DNA from 3 places in the Arthrobacter zhangbolii genome. Region 1 is predicted to be linked to each of the others. Evidence: riboswitches for the same ligand, from Rfam matches in the RefSeq annotation. Region 1 holds a riboswitch; each other region holds the start of a gene.

Region 1 (3,907 bases):
CAGGACCAGCGGACAAAAGCGACCCCGGTTGCACGGATGGCGTCTTCCCGGCGCTTTTCCTGCATCAGCGTGTCCCACGACGGAGGGAGTACGGATCCGTTGGCACCGTACTTCACTGCACCGTCGAATTCTCCGACCACCCGCTGGTCCTTCCAATAAAAATCTGTTCGGAAGCGACCCATTGAAGTAAGAAATTCATACTGAAGCTCCGGAACCGGAAAACCATGGCGGTGCAGAACTGCACGTGAATACGATTCCCCGGGGGACTCGGACCGGGGGTCGGCAAAGTCGATTACGCGCCGGGCCCTCGTCTGTTTGGCCATGTCGGGCAGGTTCCGAGCCAGTTTTTCCAGCTCGTCTTTGTTCGTGGCTGGGCGGCCGTGCACCAGGTGCGGGCGCAGGACACTGTCCATAGCCGGAACCGAGTGCTCGAAAGCCAGATACACGGCCATGTCCAGGGCGGTCTGTGCACGGGAGGTCAGCGACATTCCCTCCACAACATCGAGCGGCTCCAGCAGCTTGCGTTCCGTCCAGTGGAGACCGCCCCGGCGCCGGCCGTGGGAGGACGGGGAAGCCAGCAGTAGCACCTCAGGTGGTGAATCGATCACCGGTAGCCCCCAAATGACGGCGGCGGACTGCTGGACGAGGACGCGTTGCCCGGGCACCTGTTGTGATGCTGCCTGGATACGTACCCGCTCTTTTTCCCAGGCACGGAGCTGTCGCCATACCTCGACGTCGATATAGATCCCGGCACGAAGCCTCACCAGTTGCCCCGCCCGGCACTGCAGGGCAAGGGAACGGCGGCCTGAGCCGAAGGAATCGGCGTCAGCCGCGAAGATGAGCTCGGGATTCACGCCTTCAGGGTGGAAGGGCGGTGGCGTAGATGCGAGCGAACCAGGCTCAAATGTGGAAAACCTGCGGCTCGGAGAGAGAATCTACCGGTTTGGGAAATTCCTGCCACTTTGCAGCGGAGGGAATTCTCAGACCGGCAGGAAAACCCCAAACCGGCAGCAAAACCCCGGAGCTAGATCTCCACCCGGCCGTTGGCGGTGTCGAAGGTGACCGACATGATGCCGGGCGTGCCGGCCGGAGCGATCCAGGTGACGTCGACGCCCTCCAGCGGTGCCTCCACCGGGTGGCCCAGCCAGTCAGTGACCCGGGCAGCCGACCCGGCGATGGTCAGCGAATTCAGTTTCACCGAACCGGGCATCCCGGGCAGGGCATTGGAGGGGTGCAGTGCCTCGGTGCCGTCATCCCAGCGCAGCAGGTAGGGCACCTGGGGATCCGCGATCAGGCCGTTGATGCCGATCTGGCGCCAGGTGAGTTCCTGGCCATCAGGGAATTTGCGGTTGCCCGGCACTGACGGGCGGCCCAGGCGTTCTTCGAAGGGCGAGAGGTCATCGACTGCAACGCACCACCCCATCCAGCCGCCTCCGCATTCGGAGCGCTGGCGGACGGCCTGCCCGAAGGGCGCCTTGTCCGAGGCAGGGTGGTTGAGCACCTCGACAACTTCCACATATTGGTTGTTGGCCAGGGGCAGGATCATATTGCGGGTACCGAATCGGGGGTGGACGCCACCCTTTACGAAGTCGGCTCCGAGAGCAGCAGCAATCCTCTCGGTGGTGGCCAAAAGACCGTCGGATTCACAGGCATAAGAAACATGGTCCAAGCGCATGCGGCTCATTGTGGCACGTTGTGATGCCCGTCTCGACTAAGGGAAGCCTAAGAAGAAATCCAGTTGCCTCAGGACACGAAATCTATACACGGGGCCGGTTATTTTTTCACGAAAAGTCACGAAGGTTGCGCATCCTCAGCGGATCAGTTTTTATGGGTGCAGGTCATGAGTGCCAGCAGATAGCCCCGGCTTGCTGGCCGGCAACCCTCCAACCGCGGTGGGGTGCCCCGGGTGAAGACCTGGCCGCACGCCAAAAGGGCGTCCGGCAAGCGCGGGTCCCACAAACCCCACCGGACATCCGGCGTACCCGGATGTTCCCGCGAAGGTAGTGTGCGGCCCCTGGAATGAGGGAGCATCATGAGTGCAGATTGGTCTTTTGAAACCCGTCAGATCCACGTAGGACAGGAGCCCGACGCCGTCACCGGCGCCCGCGCCCTGCCCATCTACCAGACATCGTCCTTCGTCTTTCCCAGCGCCGAGGCAGCCGCAAACCGGTTTGCCCTGGCCGATCTTGAACCCATCTACACCCGGATCGGAAACCCCACCCAGGAAGCGGTGGAGAACCGGATCGCGTCCCTGGAAGGCGGGGTCGGCGCACTGCTGCTGGCCTCGGGACAGGCCGCGGAAACCTTCGCCCTGCTGAACGTGGCCCAGGCCGGTGACCACATTGTGGCCAGCCCCAGCCTGTACGGCGGCACGTACAACCTGTTAAAGCACACGCTGAAGAAGTTCGGCATCGAGACCACCTTTGTGCAGGACCCGGATGACCTGGAGCAGTGGCGCACCGCGGTGCAGCCCAACACCAAGGCGTTCTTCGGCGAGGTGGTGTCCAACCCGCGCCAGGACGTACTGGACCTTGAAGGCATCAGCGCCGTGGCACACCAGGCCGGGGTGCCGCTGATCGTGGACAACACGCTCGCCACGCCGTACCTCATCCGCCCCATTGAATGGGGTGCGGACATTGTGGTGCACTCGGCCACCAAGTACCTCGGCGGGCACGGCACCTCCATTGCCGGCGTCATCGTGGATTCGGGGAACTTCGACTTCGCGGCGGACCCGGAGAAGTTCCCCGGCTTCAACACACCGGATGAGAGCTACAACGGGCTGGTCTACGCCCGGGACCTGGGGGTCGGGAGCCCGCTTGGCGCCAACCTGGCCTTCATCCTCAAGGCACGTGTGCAGCTGCTGCGCGATCTCGGCTCGGCGGTCTCACCGTTCAACGCGTTCCTTATTGCCCAGGGCCTGGAAACCCTCAGCCTGCGGGTGGAGCGGCACGTGGCCAACGCCGTCGAGGTTGCCAACTGGCTGGAGGCGCACGACGACGTCCTGTCCGTTGCGTACGCGGGCCTGGAGTCGAGCCCGTGGTTCGAACGCGGACGCAAGTACGGCCCGCGCGGAACGGGGGCCATTGTGTCCTTCGAGATTGCCGGGGGAGTGGAAGCAGGCAAGCGGTTCGTGGATGGTTTGGAACTGCACTCCCATGTGGCCAACGTGGGTGACGTGCGCTCGCTGGTCATCCATCCGGCCTCCACCACGCACAGCCAGCTGGGAGCCGAGGCGCAGCTCGCCGCCGGAGTCAGCCCCGGGCTCGTGCGGCTCTCCGTGGGCATCGAGCACATTGACGACATCCTCGCGGATCTCGAGGCCGGCTTCCGGGCCGCCAAGGGCGCGTAACGGGGCACCGTGACTATTCGGCATTCTGCACCGCAGTACCCCGCCACCGCCGTGGACGGGGTGCTGCGGTTCGCCTCGATCGGCGGACTTGAACTGGAAACCGGCGGATACCTGCCCGACGTCGTCCTCGGGTATGAGACGTGGGGCCAGCTGAACGCGGACGCGAGCAACGCCGTGTTTGTGGCCCACGCCCTCACCGGAAGCACCCATGTGGCCCGCGGGCACACGGATGAGCCCGGCTGGTGGGATGAGCTGGTGGGGCCGGGCCGGCCCGTGGACACCAATCGGTTCTACGTGGTCGCGGCGAATATGATCGGCGGCTGCTACGGCTCCACCGGCCCGTCCTCGCTGGACCCGCAGGGCCTGCCGTGGGGCTCACGGTTCCCGCTGGTTACCATCCGTGACGCCGTGCGGGCCGAGGCACGGCTGGCGGACCGCCTTGGCATAGCCCGTTGGCATGCCGTGCTGGGCGGCTCCCTGGGCGGGGCGCGGGCGCTGGAATGGGCGGCCACGGAACCGGACCGGGTGCAGCGCTGTGCCGTGATCGCGGCAACCCCG
Region 2 (3,907 bases), 1.7 Mb from region 1:
TGGGCACCGGCGTGATCGATATGCGCTACATGAATCCGCTTTCGATGGCGGAAGATGCCGCAGTGGCGGACCTGATCAGCGGCGGACGGCTGCAGTTGGGCATCAGCCGGGGATCCCCCGAGCCTGCCCTGCGGGGCTATGAGTCCTTCGGTTACGTGCCAGGGCCGGACTCCACCGACGCGGACATGGCTCGCCAGCACACCGAGGTGTTCCGTGCCGCCATTGCCGGTGCCGGGGTGGCCCAGTCCGATCCGGCGATGACCGGGACCACCGCCCCCATGGCCATCGATCCCCTCTCCCCCGGTCTGCCTGAGCGCATCTGGTGGGGTTCGGGTACCCGCGCCACGGCGAAGTGGACCGGTGAGCAGGGCATGAACCTGATGAGCTCCACCCTGCTGACCGAAGACACCGGAGTTCCGTTCGACCAGCTGCAGGCCGAGCAGATCGAGGTCTACCGCAAGGCCTGGGCCGACGCCGGCCACCAGGGCACGCCGCGGGTCTCCGTGAGCCGCAGCGTCATCCCTCTGGTGACCGGGGAGGACCGGCATTACTTCGGTCTCCGCGCGCAGGCCGAGGGACGTGACCAGGTGGGCCACCTCGACGGGGGCCTCGCCCGGTTCGGCAAGAGCTACATCGGCGAACCCGACGTGATCGCTGCCGAACTGGCCGCTGACGCTGCCGTGCAGGCCGCAGACACCGTGCTCATCACCGTGCCCAACCAGCTCGGCGTGGACTACAACGCGCACCTGCTCGAAAGCATCGTCAAGCTCGTGGCTCCGGACGCCGGCTGGCGGTAACGGGGCGGTGTGAGGAATCGCTCCCTGCTCAGTAGGATCAAACGTATGGAGAGCGATCGCCACCCCGCAGATGAGGGGTGGGTGTTTGCCCCTGCACCGCCGGACACGAGTACCTATACGGGCCTTGGGACAATCACCGTCGACGGCGAGACGTTTGCAGTGCGCAGGCGTGACGAGGATGGAACGATTCTCTATGACTGGGTCTCGGGACCCAACAATGGTTATGGATTCAACGCCCTCGGCAGGCGTGAACCGCCCACGCATCAACAGCACGTGGCCGCTATTCGTGATTTCCTCTCGTCCATTGACCCCGCGACGGGGTATTTCCACGACCCGTAGGCTCAAGACTGCCAGCTGAATTGGTGATTGAGGCTAGTGCCTGACAGGCAAGTCAGGGTGCCATCGCCCAGACGAGATGCCGTGTGCCGGACGGGCCGGGTAAGGCGGCTTTATTAACTCTCGCGAGCGCTGCGAGCGGGAGTTTTCGTTGCCGCCGTCCCGGTCCGCCCGGCGTACCGCCGCCCGACGCCGCACGACCACACCAGACCCTGATATTGCGTCTCTGTCGAAATGTCGGTGCCCTCGGTTACAGTAGTTTCTAGCTTCACGAGATGTGGCCTTCGCCCGGTTCGCCGGGCATAAAAGCTCCGACTGGCCCCACACCAACCCCACTGTTCGGCGGGTGGTTCGGATGACGAAGCGGCCTGCTCCAACCGGTGCAGGCAAGGACAACCTGAAAAGGAACCCACTGTGAGCATGTCCAGTGTCAGCAACTCCGCTTCCAACAACTCCGGCTTCAACAACTCTTCCATCAGCAGCAGCTGCTCCGGTTTTGCGCCCGGCCACAACGTCCATTGGATCCACCGCCGCCGGCTCGAGGCGTGGGATCAGTGGTCCGACGTCGAGGTCGCAGCCGACCCGGAGCTGGATCTCATCCACCTCGTCATCGACGGAACGCAGCAGCTGATGTGGTTCCACAACGTGGGCGCCGTGGCCGCCGCCCTGGACGCCGCCGTCGACACACCACAGTGGTGCCAGCGATACTCCACACTGATGGTGCCCGGCGGTTTCGGCTCGGATGCCCGGAGCTCTTTTTTCTACTTGGCCCGGCCGGAGCGGGTGCTGCCCTGCATCGGCTCTCCGGTCCGGGCTCCCGAAACCGAGCGGATTGACGGCCAGGCCTGATTCCCGGCCGGTGAATATGCGGACTGCATCTGTCCGCATACCAATGACGGCCGTGCTGTTCGGGTTCTAGCCTCAATGCCATGACGAATATACAGATCTGCGTTGACTGCACCGATGCCCACCAACAGGCGGATTGGTGGGCCGAAACCCTGGGCTGGACGCTGGAGCCCGTGGACCAGGACTTCATTTCTTCCATGCTGGACCAGGGCTTGGCGAAACCGGAGGACGTTATCGAGCACAACGGTGTCCGGGTCTGGCGGGACGGCGCCGCCATCTGTCCTGCCGACGAGGTGGGCCGGAAGGACCGGTTGCGCATCCTGTTTCAGCCGGTTCCCGAGCCCAAAACCGTCAAGGACCGCATTCACCTGGATGTCCGGCTCCAGGGCCAGGATAAGGACGCGGCCCGGGCCGCCTTGGAGGAACGGGGTGCGTCCTTCCTGACCGAAGCAAGCCAGGGGCCGCACTCTTGGTACGTCATGGCGGATCCCGAGGGCAACGAGTTCTGCATCAGCTGACGGGGTTGCCGGGGACCGGCGGCGCAGGCCGCAGGCCCCCGGCCGCGTCAGTTAACCGTTCCGGTGTCTCCGCGCAACTCTCCGCGCAGCTGGGCAATCCGCAGCCGGAGGAAAATGATCACGAGTACCAGGGCCCAGACCACAAGGACGGCCACCGCGACCACCAACAGGAAATACAAAATTACGAACACTGCGCCGATTCCTGAGCCTACTGACACGCCGATCCCCCGATTCTGTGTGCCGGCCCCGGGACGGGTCCGGTCCTGCCACCGATGCTAGGGCATGGCTTCCTGCCGGGGCCGCATTCCCGCGGCGAGATTACTGCTGCAGCAGTTCCGGCGGAATGGCGTAGATCAGCACCACGCTGAGCAGGTTCTTCGCAGCATGCACGCCGTAGGACAGCATGAAGTTGTTTCCTGCCCATACGTACAGCCCGACCAGGACGGCACCGGTGGCCAGATAAGGCATCAGGACCGGCAGTGACAGGGATTCCTTACCCACAATGTGGATGGAGGCGAAGAGCAGGACCGACAGGATGCTGCACGCCCAGATGTTCCAGTAGCGGCTGAGTTTGCCGATGAGCAGGTGCCGGAAAATGTACTCCTCCACGAAGGGCGCCAGGATGACCACCAGCGGCACCACCAGCCAGGGAGACATTTCGGTGACCAGCCCCTGCACAGCCTCCTGGTTCACGGCGGTTTCGGCCTGGCCGGCGATGATCACGCCCACCATGGAAGCGATGATTGTGAGGATTACGCCAATCGGGATCAGGGCAGCAGTCAGCACCGGCCGGGTGGCAAGGACCCGGGTCTCGCGGGCAACATACCGCCGGGCGGCAATAAGGGCCAGAATTCCAGCGACCGCATAGAAGCCCAGATTGATGACGTAGGCCGCCACCACCGGGTCCGGAATCAGCACCGAGAGCCCGGGAATGTTGATGGGCACAAAACTCAGCAACAGCAGGAACAGGACGTAAAAGCCCGCCGCGACGCCGTCGCTGCGGGTGAACCGGTAGGAAAGCCACGGGATTTGTGCCGCTGCCCGCCCCGACGGGCCGGTCCGGTATTCGTTAGCTGTCATCACCTCAGGATAAGAGGCCGTGCCGCCCCGTGCAGCCCGTTCTTGGTTCAGCGCGTACGGCGGCCGCCAAAACGCGCCCGCTGCCTAGTTCAGTTCCGCAATCACAGGCGGCATGGCCTCCAGCAACTCGCGTGCCAGGAAGCTGAGGGGTCCGCGGGACGCCGAGAGCCGGTCCCCCGCCACGGCGTGCAGGTAGGTGCCCCAGCATGCCGCCTGTTCCGGCGTCGCCCCGCGGGCCAGGAAACCGCCTACCGCACCGGCCAGGACATCCCCGGAGCCGGAGGTCCCCAAACCGGGATTGCCGGCGGGTACTTCCCAGCTGGAACCCTC
Region 3 (3,907 bases), 380 kb from region 1:
GCTGGGTAGCCAGGACGCCCAGCAGATCCTGAGCGGTGACGCGCCGGCCCTGGCTGCCGGTATCCCACAGCCGCAACTCAACGGAGGTTGCCAGCCCGCCGGCTGCAAGAACGTCGCGGACCGTGTCGCATTCATCGCTGCGGCCTACAAAAAACAGGGCGGCGCGTTCATACTGCCGTGCCGGGTCCCGCAGCAGCCTCCCCAATAGGCCCAGACCGGAGGCCAGACCGGAACCGGCGGCAACGAACAGGGGGCGGTGGACGGAGCCGGGCAGCAGGATGCCCGGGCCCGGCCGGGAGATGGACAGCACCGCACCGCCTGCCGGGTCCAGCAGCGCTGCACTGACCAACCCGCGTGCGCTCCGCTTCACGTAGAGGGTCATGGTGCGGCTCCCGCGGTCTACGGACAGCACCGCAAAATAGCTGGTATGCACCCCCGTTGCGGCGGCAGCGGAAACAGCAACGTGCCCTCCTTCCAGCAGGTCCTTTTCATCCAATTCAGCGGGCCATTCCAGCTGTACCAAGGCTGCCGTTTCATGGACGGAATACACGCGATGGCCTGGAATCTTCCAGCATATTTCCGGGGCGGTGGATATACCCATTTAGCACCAATCCTGACGTTTATAAAAGGGTTTTAAAAATGTGGTTGATTTTTGCGCAGCCTTCGTGTCCGGCCCGGCGGGTCCGCATGACGGCGGCGGATTCCCCACCCCTGAAGCCGGTGAACGGTAACCGGCCGGTACCGGCTTTCGCCTTGCTGTCGGCAGGGACGAAACGGTCGGAGAGAATAACTTCAGCAGGCGGTCACAATGGTTTACAAACAGCCGCCGGGGATATATTTCCCGCTATTCATAAACCCCTAGTTCCAGCGAGGCAGCTGAGATATCCGGGGTCCGGCGGAAACGGGATGTGCAGAACCGTACTCCCAGCCGGCACCGCATTGTCAAGCCCGGCCGGGCCCGGCAAAAAGGAACAAAACAATCCTCCGCCAGGTCCTTCGCGCGCGCGGTAAGGGCCCATCAAAAACTGTCTTTGTCATCAAGGGAAATATTTCGTCACCGGCCTTGCGGACCGGGTCCGGGCGGGTTTGTATGGGTCCTGTCCGCACAACCTGTTTTGGACGACTTACCATCCAGAGCGGCTGAGAGACCTGGCTCGTTGACGTCGCAGCAACCACCCTTCGGGGGACGGTGCTAATGCCAGGACCGATGGAGAAACCTCATTCACCGTTGGTCCATGACCGCTGCTTTGCCATGCGGTGATGGCCTCCAACGTGCCTGGATGCGGTGTGCCTCGGTGATGACTGAGAGGACCGCCCCATGCTTTACCTGAACCAGACAGACCCTCACCCCGGACCAGGGGCCACCCCCGTTACCGGGGCGCTGCTGCGGCGGCGCACCGCCCTGAAGATCGCCGCCGCTTTCGCGGCGGCAGCCCTGGCCCTGACCGGCTGCCAGCAGGCGGCGTCGGACCAGGGCCCCGGAACCCGGGTGGCCGCCGGAACCCCGGTGGAGGGCGGCACCCTGATCTACGCCGAGGTCACGCCGATCAACAACTGGCAAACCCAGTCCGCCCGGTTTTACGAAAAAGCCAACGTGCTGAACAGCGTGCTGGACCGGCTGACCTATTTCGATCCGGAGTCAGGTGATCTGGTGCCGTGGCTCGCCTCCGAATTCTCAGCCAACGCCGAGCACACCGAGTTCATCTTCACCGTCCGCCCCGGTGTCACCTTCAGCGACGGCACGCCGCTGGATGCCGCCGCGGTCAAAGCGAATCTGGACAGTTTCGGATTCGGTATTCCCGCTGCCCAGATCCAGCCGAACGTCGACTTCGCCGGCTATACCTCCAGTGAAGTGACGGCCCCGGACCAGGTAAAGGTCACCCTGGCCGCTCCGAATTCCAACTTCCTGCGGGCCACCTCCTCCGTCACCGCCGGCTTGGTCTCCCCGGCCACCCTGGGCCTTGACGCCGCTGGGCAGTCCGCCCTGTCCCGCATTTCCGGTTCCGGCCCGTTTGTCTTCGAATCCGAGAAACCCGACGAGGAGGTGGTGCTGGCCAAGCGCGGGGACTACGCGTGGGCACCCGAGACCTCGGACAACCAGGGCGCCGCATATCTGGACCGGGTGGTCATCAAGTACCTGCCCGAGGTGGCGCACCGGGCCGGTGCCGTGCAATCCGGTCAGGTGGACCTGGTCCGCGGACTGCAGCCGGCAGACGAAGCCGCACTGGCCGCCAGCGGGAGCCAGGTCCTGGCGCCGGCGGGAACCGACCTGACGTCAAACATGGCCGCTGTCCGGACCGGCAGCGGACGGCTCGCAGATCCGCAGGTCCGCCGCGCACTGCAGCTGGGCATCGACCGGCAGTCCATCAAGGACACCGTGCTTTCGGACAGTTACACCATCGCCGCCTCCGTGCTGAACCACGGGGCACCGGGATTCGTGGACCTCAGCGCCGAGCTGGCCTATGACCCGGAGCAGGCCAAGGACCTGCTGGACGACGCCGGGTGGACGGTGGGCGCTGACGGCATCCGCGAGAAGGACGGCGAGAAACTGGCCCTGACCGTCACCAGCTCCAACAACTCCGTGGTGATCAAACCGGCCTTCGAGCTGATCGAACAGCAGTGGCGGCAGATCGGCGTGCAGCTGAAGAACCGGGCGGCGGACAACACGTTCCTGGCCACCGCCATGCCGGACCCCGCCGTCGAACTCTTCGGCACCCGGCAGTTCATTTACGGCGGACTCGGGCCCATTTTTGAACCGGATAACAACACCATGACCCACACCTCGGACCCGGCACTGAATGAGCTCTTCGCCGCCGAGCGCGCAGCCGGCCCCGGACCGGACCGGGACCGGATCCTGGCCGAGGAGCAGCGCGCCCTGGTCCTGGAGCAGGCCTACTCCCTGGTGCTGTGGGACGAGGTGCAGGTCTACGGCGCAGGCCCGGACACGCACATTGACTTCACGTCCGGAACAGCGCCCATCTTCCAGGGCGCCTGGACGGCGGGGAGCTAAGCCGTGACCCGTTATCTGTTGCTGCGCACCGGCCAGGCCATCCTGGTGGTGTGGCTGGCGTACACCCTGATTTTCCTTGCCGTGCAGCTGCTGCCCAGCGACCCGGTCACCATTTTCCTCACCGCGGATTCGGCCGTGGACCAGGCCGCCATCGACACCATGAAGGCCCAGTACGGGTATGACCAGCCGCTGGCGGTGCAGTACCTCCACCAGCTCGGCGCCCTGCTGCAGGGCGACGCCGGGTACTCGCTGACCTCCGGGGAACCGGTGATGCAGCGGATCGGCGGGGCGCTGGGCTCCACGCTGGCGCTGGCCGGATCGGCCCTGGCGGCCGCCGTCGTTATTGCCCTGGCAGTGGTGTCCGCCGCGGTGCTGGCACCGTCCGGGCGGGTGCGCCGGATCCTGGCGAACCTGCCGCCGCTGTTCTCGGCGGTGCCGGTGTTCTGGCTGGGCCTGGTCCTGCTGGAACTGCTCTCCATCCGGCTGGGCGTACTGTCCATTTTCCCGGACGGCTCATTCCTGTCCCTGGCCGTGCCGGTGTTTGTGCTGGCCGTCCACGTCTCCGCGCCGCTGGCACAGGTGCTGCTGAAAAGCGCGGACCAGGTCTACCGGCTGCCGTTCATCGACGTGCTGCGGGCCAAGGGCGCTTCCCCGGCCCGGATCTTTTTCCGGCACGTGCTCAAAAACGCCGCCGGTCCCGCGCTGGCCATCCTGGGCATCACGGTGGGCACCCTCTTCGCCGGGTCCGTGATCACCGAAACCGTGTTCTCCCGCACCGGGCTGGGGTCCGTGGTGCTGCAGGCCGTAACCGCCCAGGACGTGCCGCTGGTCCAGGGGCTCGTCCTGCTGACCGCCGCGGTTTTTGTGGCAGTCAACCTGGCGGTGGACCTGATCCAC

Evidence for each region. Region 1 has a riboswitch for S-adenosylmethionine ahead of MUK71_RS05570 (bifunctional o-acetylhomoserine/o-acetylserine sulfhydrylase). Riboswitches for the same ligand answer to the same signal wherever they lie in the genome.
Region 2: it holds a riboswitch for S-adenosylmethionine, as region 1 does, so the genes downstream of both, MUK71_RS13565 (hypothetical protein) here and MUK71_RS05570 (bifunctional o-acetylhomoserine/o-acetylserine sulfhydrylase) in region 1, are expected to answer to the same signal.
Region 3: it holds a riboswitch for S-adenosylmethionine, as region 1 does, so the genes downstream of both, MUK71_RS03825 (ABC transporter substrate-binding protein) here and MUK71_RS05570 (bifunctional o-acetylhomoserine/o-acetylserine sulfhydrylase) in region 1, are expected to answer to the same signal.

What each region holds. Positions count from the first base shown of each region.
Region 1 is NZ_CP094984.1:1,197,830-1,201,736, forward strand. It holds gene MUK71_RS05560 (hypothetical protein) at 1-854, opposite strand, end outside; gene MUK71_RS05565 (VOC family protein) at 1,025-1,675, opposite strand; SAM riboswitch class IV at 1,837-1,953, shown strand; gene MUK71_RS05570 (bifunctional o-acetylhomoserine/o-acetylserine sulfhydrylase) at 2,033-3,349, shown strand; gene metX (homoserine O-acetyltransferase MetX) at 3,359-3,907, shown strand, end outside.
Region 2 is NZ_CP094984.1:2,914,106-2,918,012, forward strand. It holds gene MUK71_RS13555 (LLM class flavin-dependent oxidoreductase) at 1-797, shown strand, start outside; gene MUK71_RS13560 (hypothetical protein) at 843-1,136, shown strand; SAM riboswitch class IV at 1,400-1,532, shown strand; gene MUK71_RS13565 (hypothetical protein) at 1,548-1,982, shown strand; gene MUK71_RS13570 (VOC family protein) at 2,063-2,497, shown strand; gene MUK71_RS13575 (hypothetical protein) at 2,545-2,688, opposite strand; gene MUK71_RS13580 (CPBP family intramembrane glutamic endopeptidase) at 2,816-3,577, opposite strand; gene MUK71_RS13585 (NAD(P)H-hydrate dehydratase) at 3,662-3,907, opposite strand, start outside.
Region 3 is NZ_CP094984.1:815,537-819,443, reverse strand. It holds gene MUK71_RS03830 (ferredoxin reductase domain-containing protein) at 1-550, opposite strand, end outside; SAM riboswitch class I at 1,125-1,214, shown strand; gene MUK71_RS03825 (ABC transporter substrate-binding protein) at 1,319-3,010, shown strand; gene MUK71_RS03820 (ABC transporter permease) at 3,014-3,907, shown strand, end outside.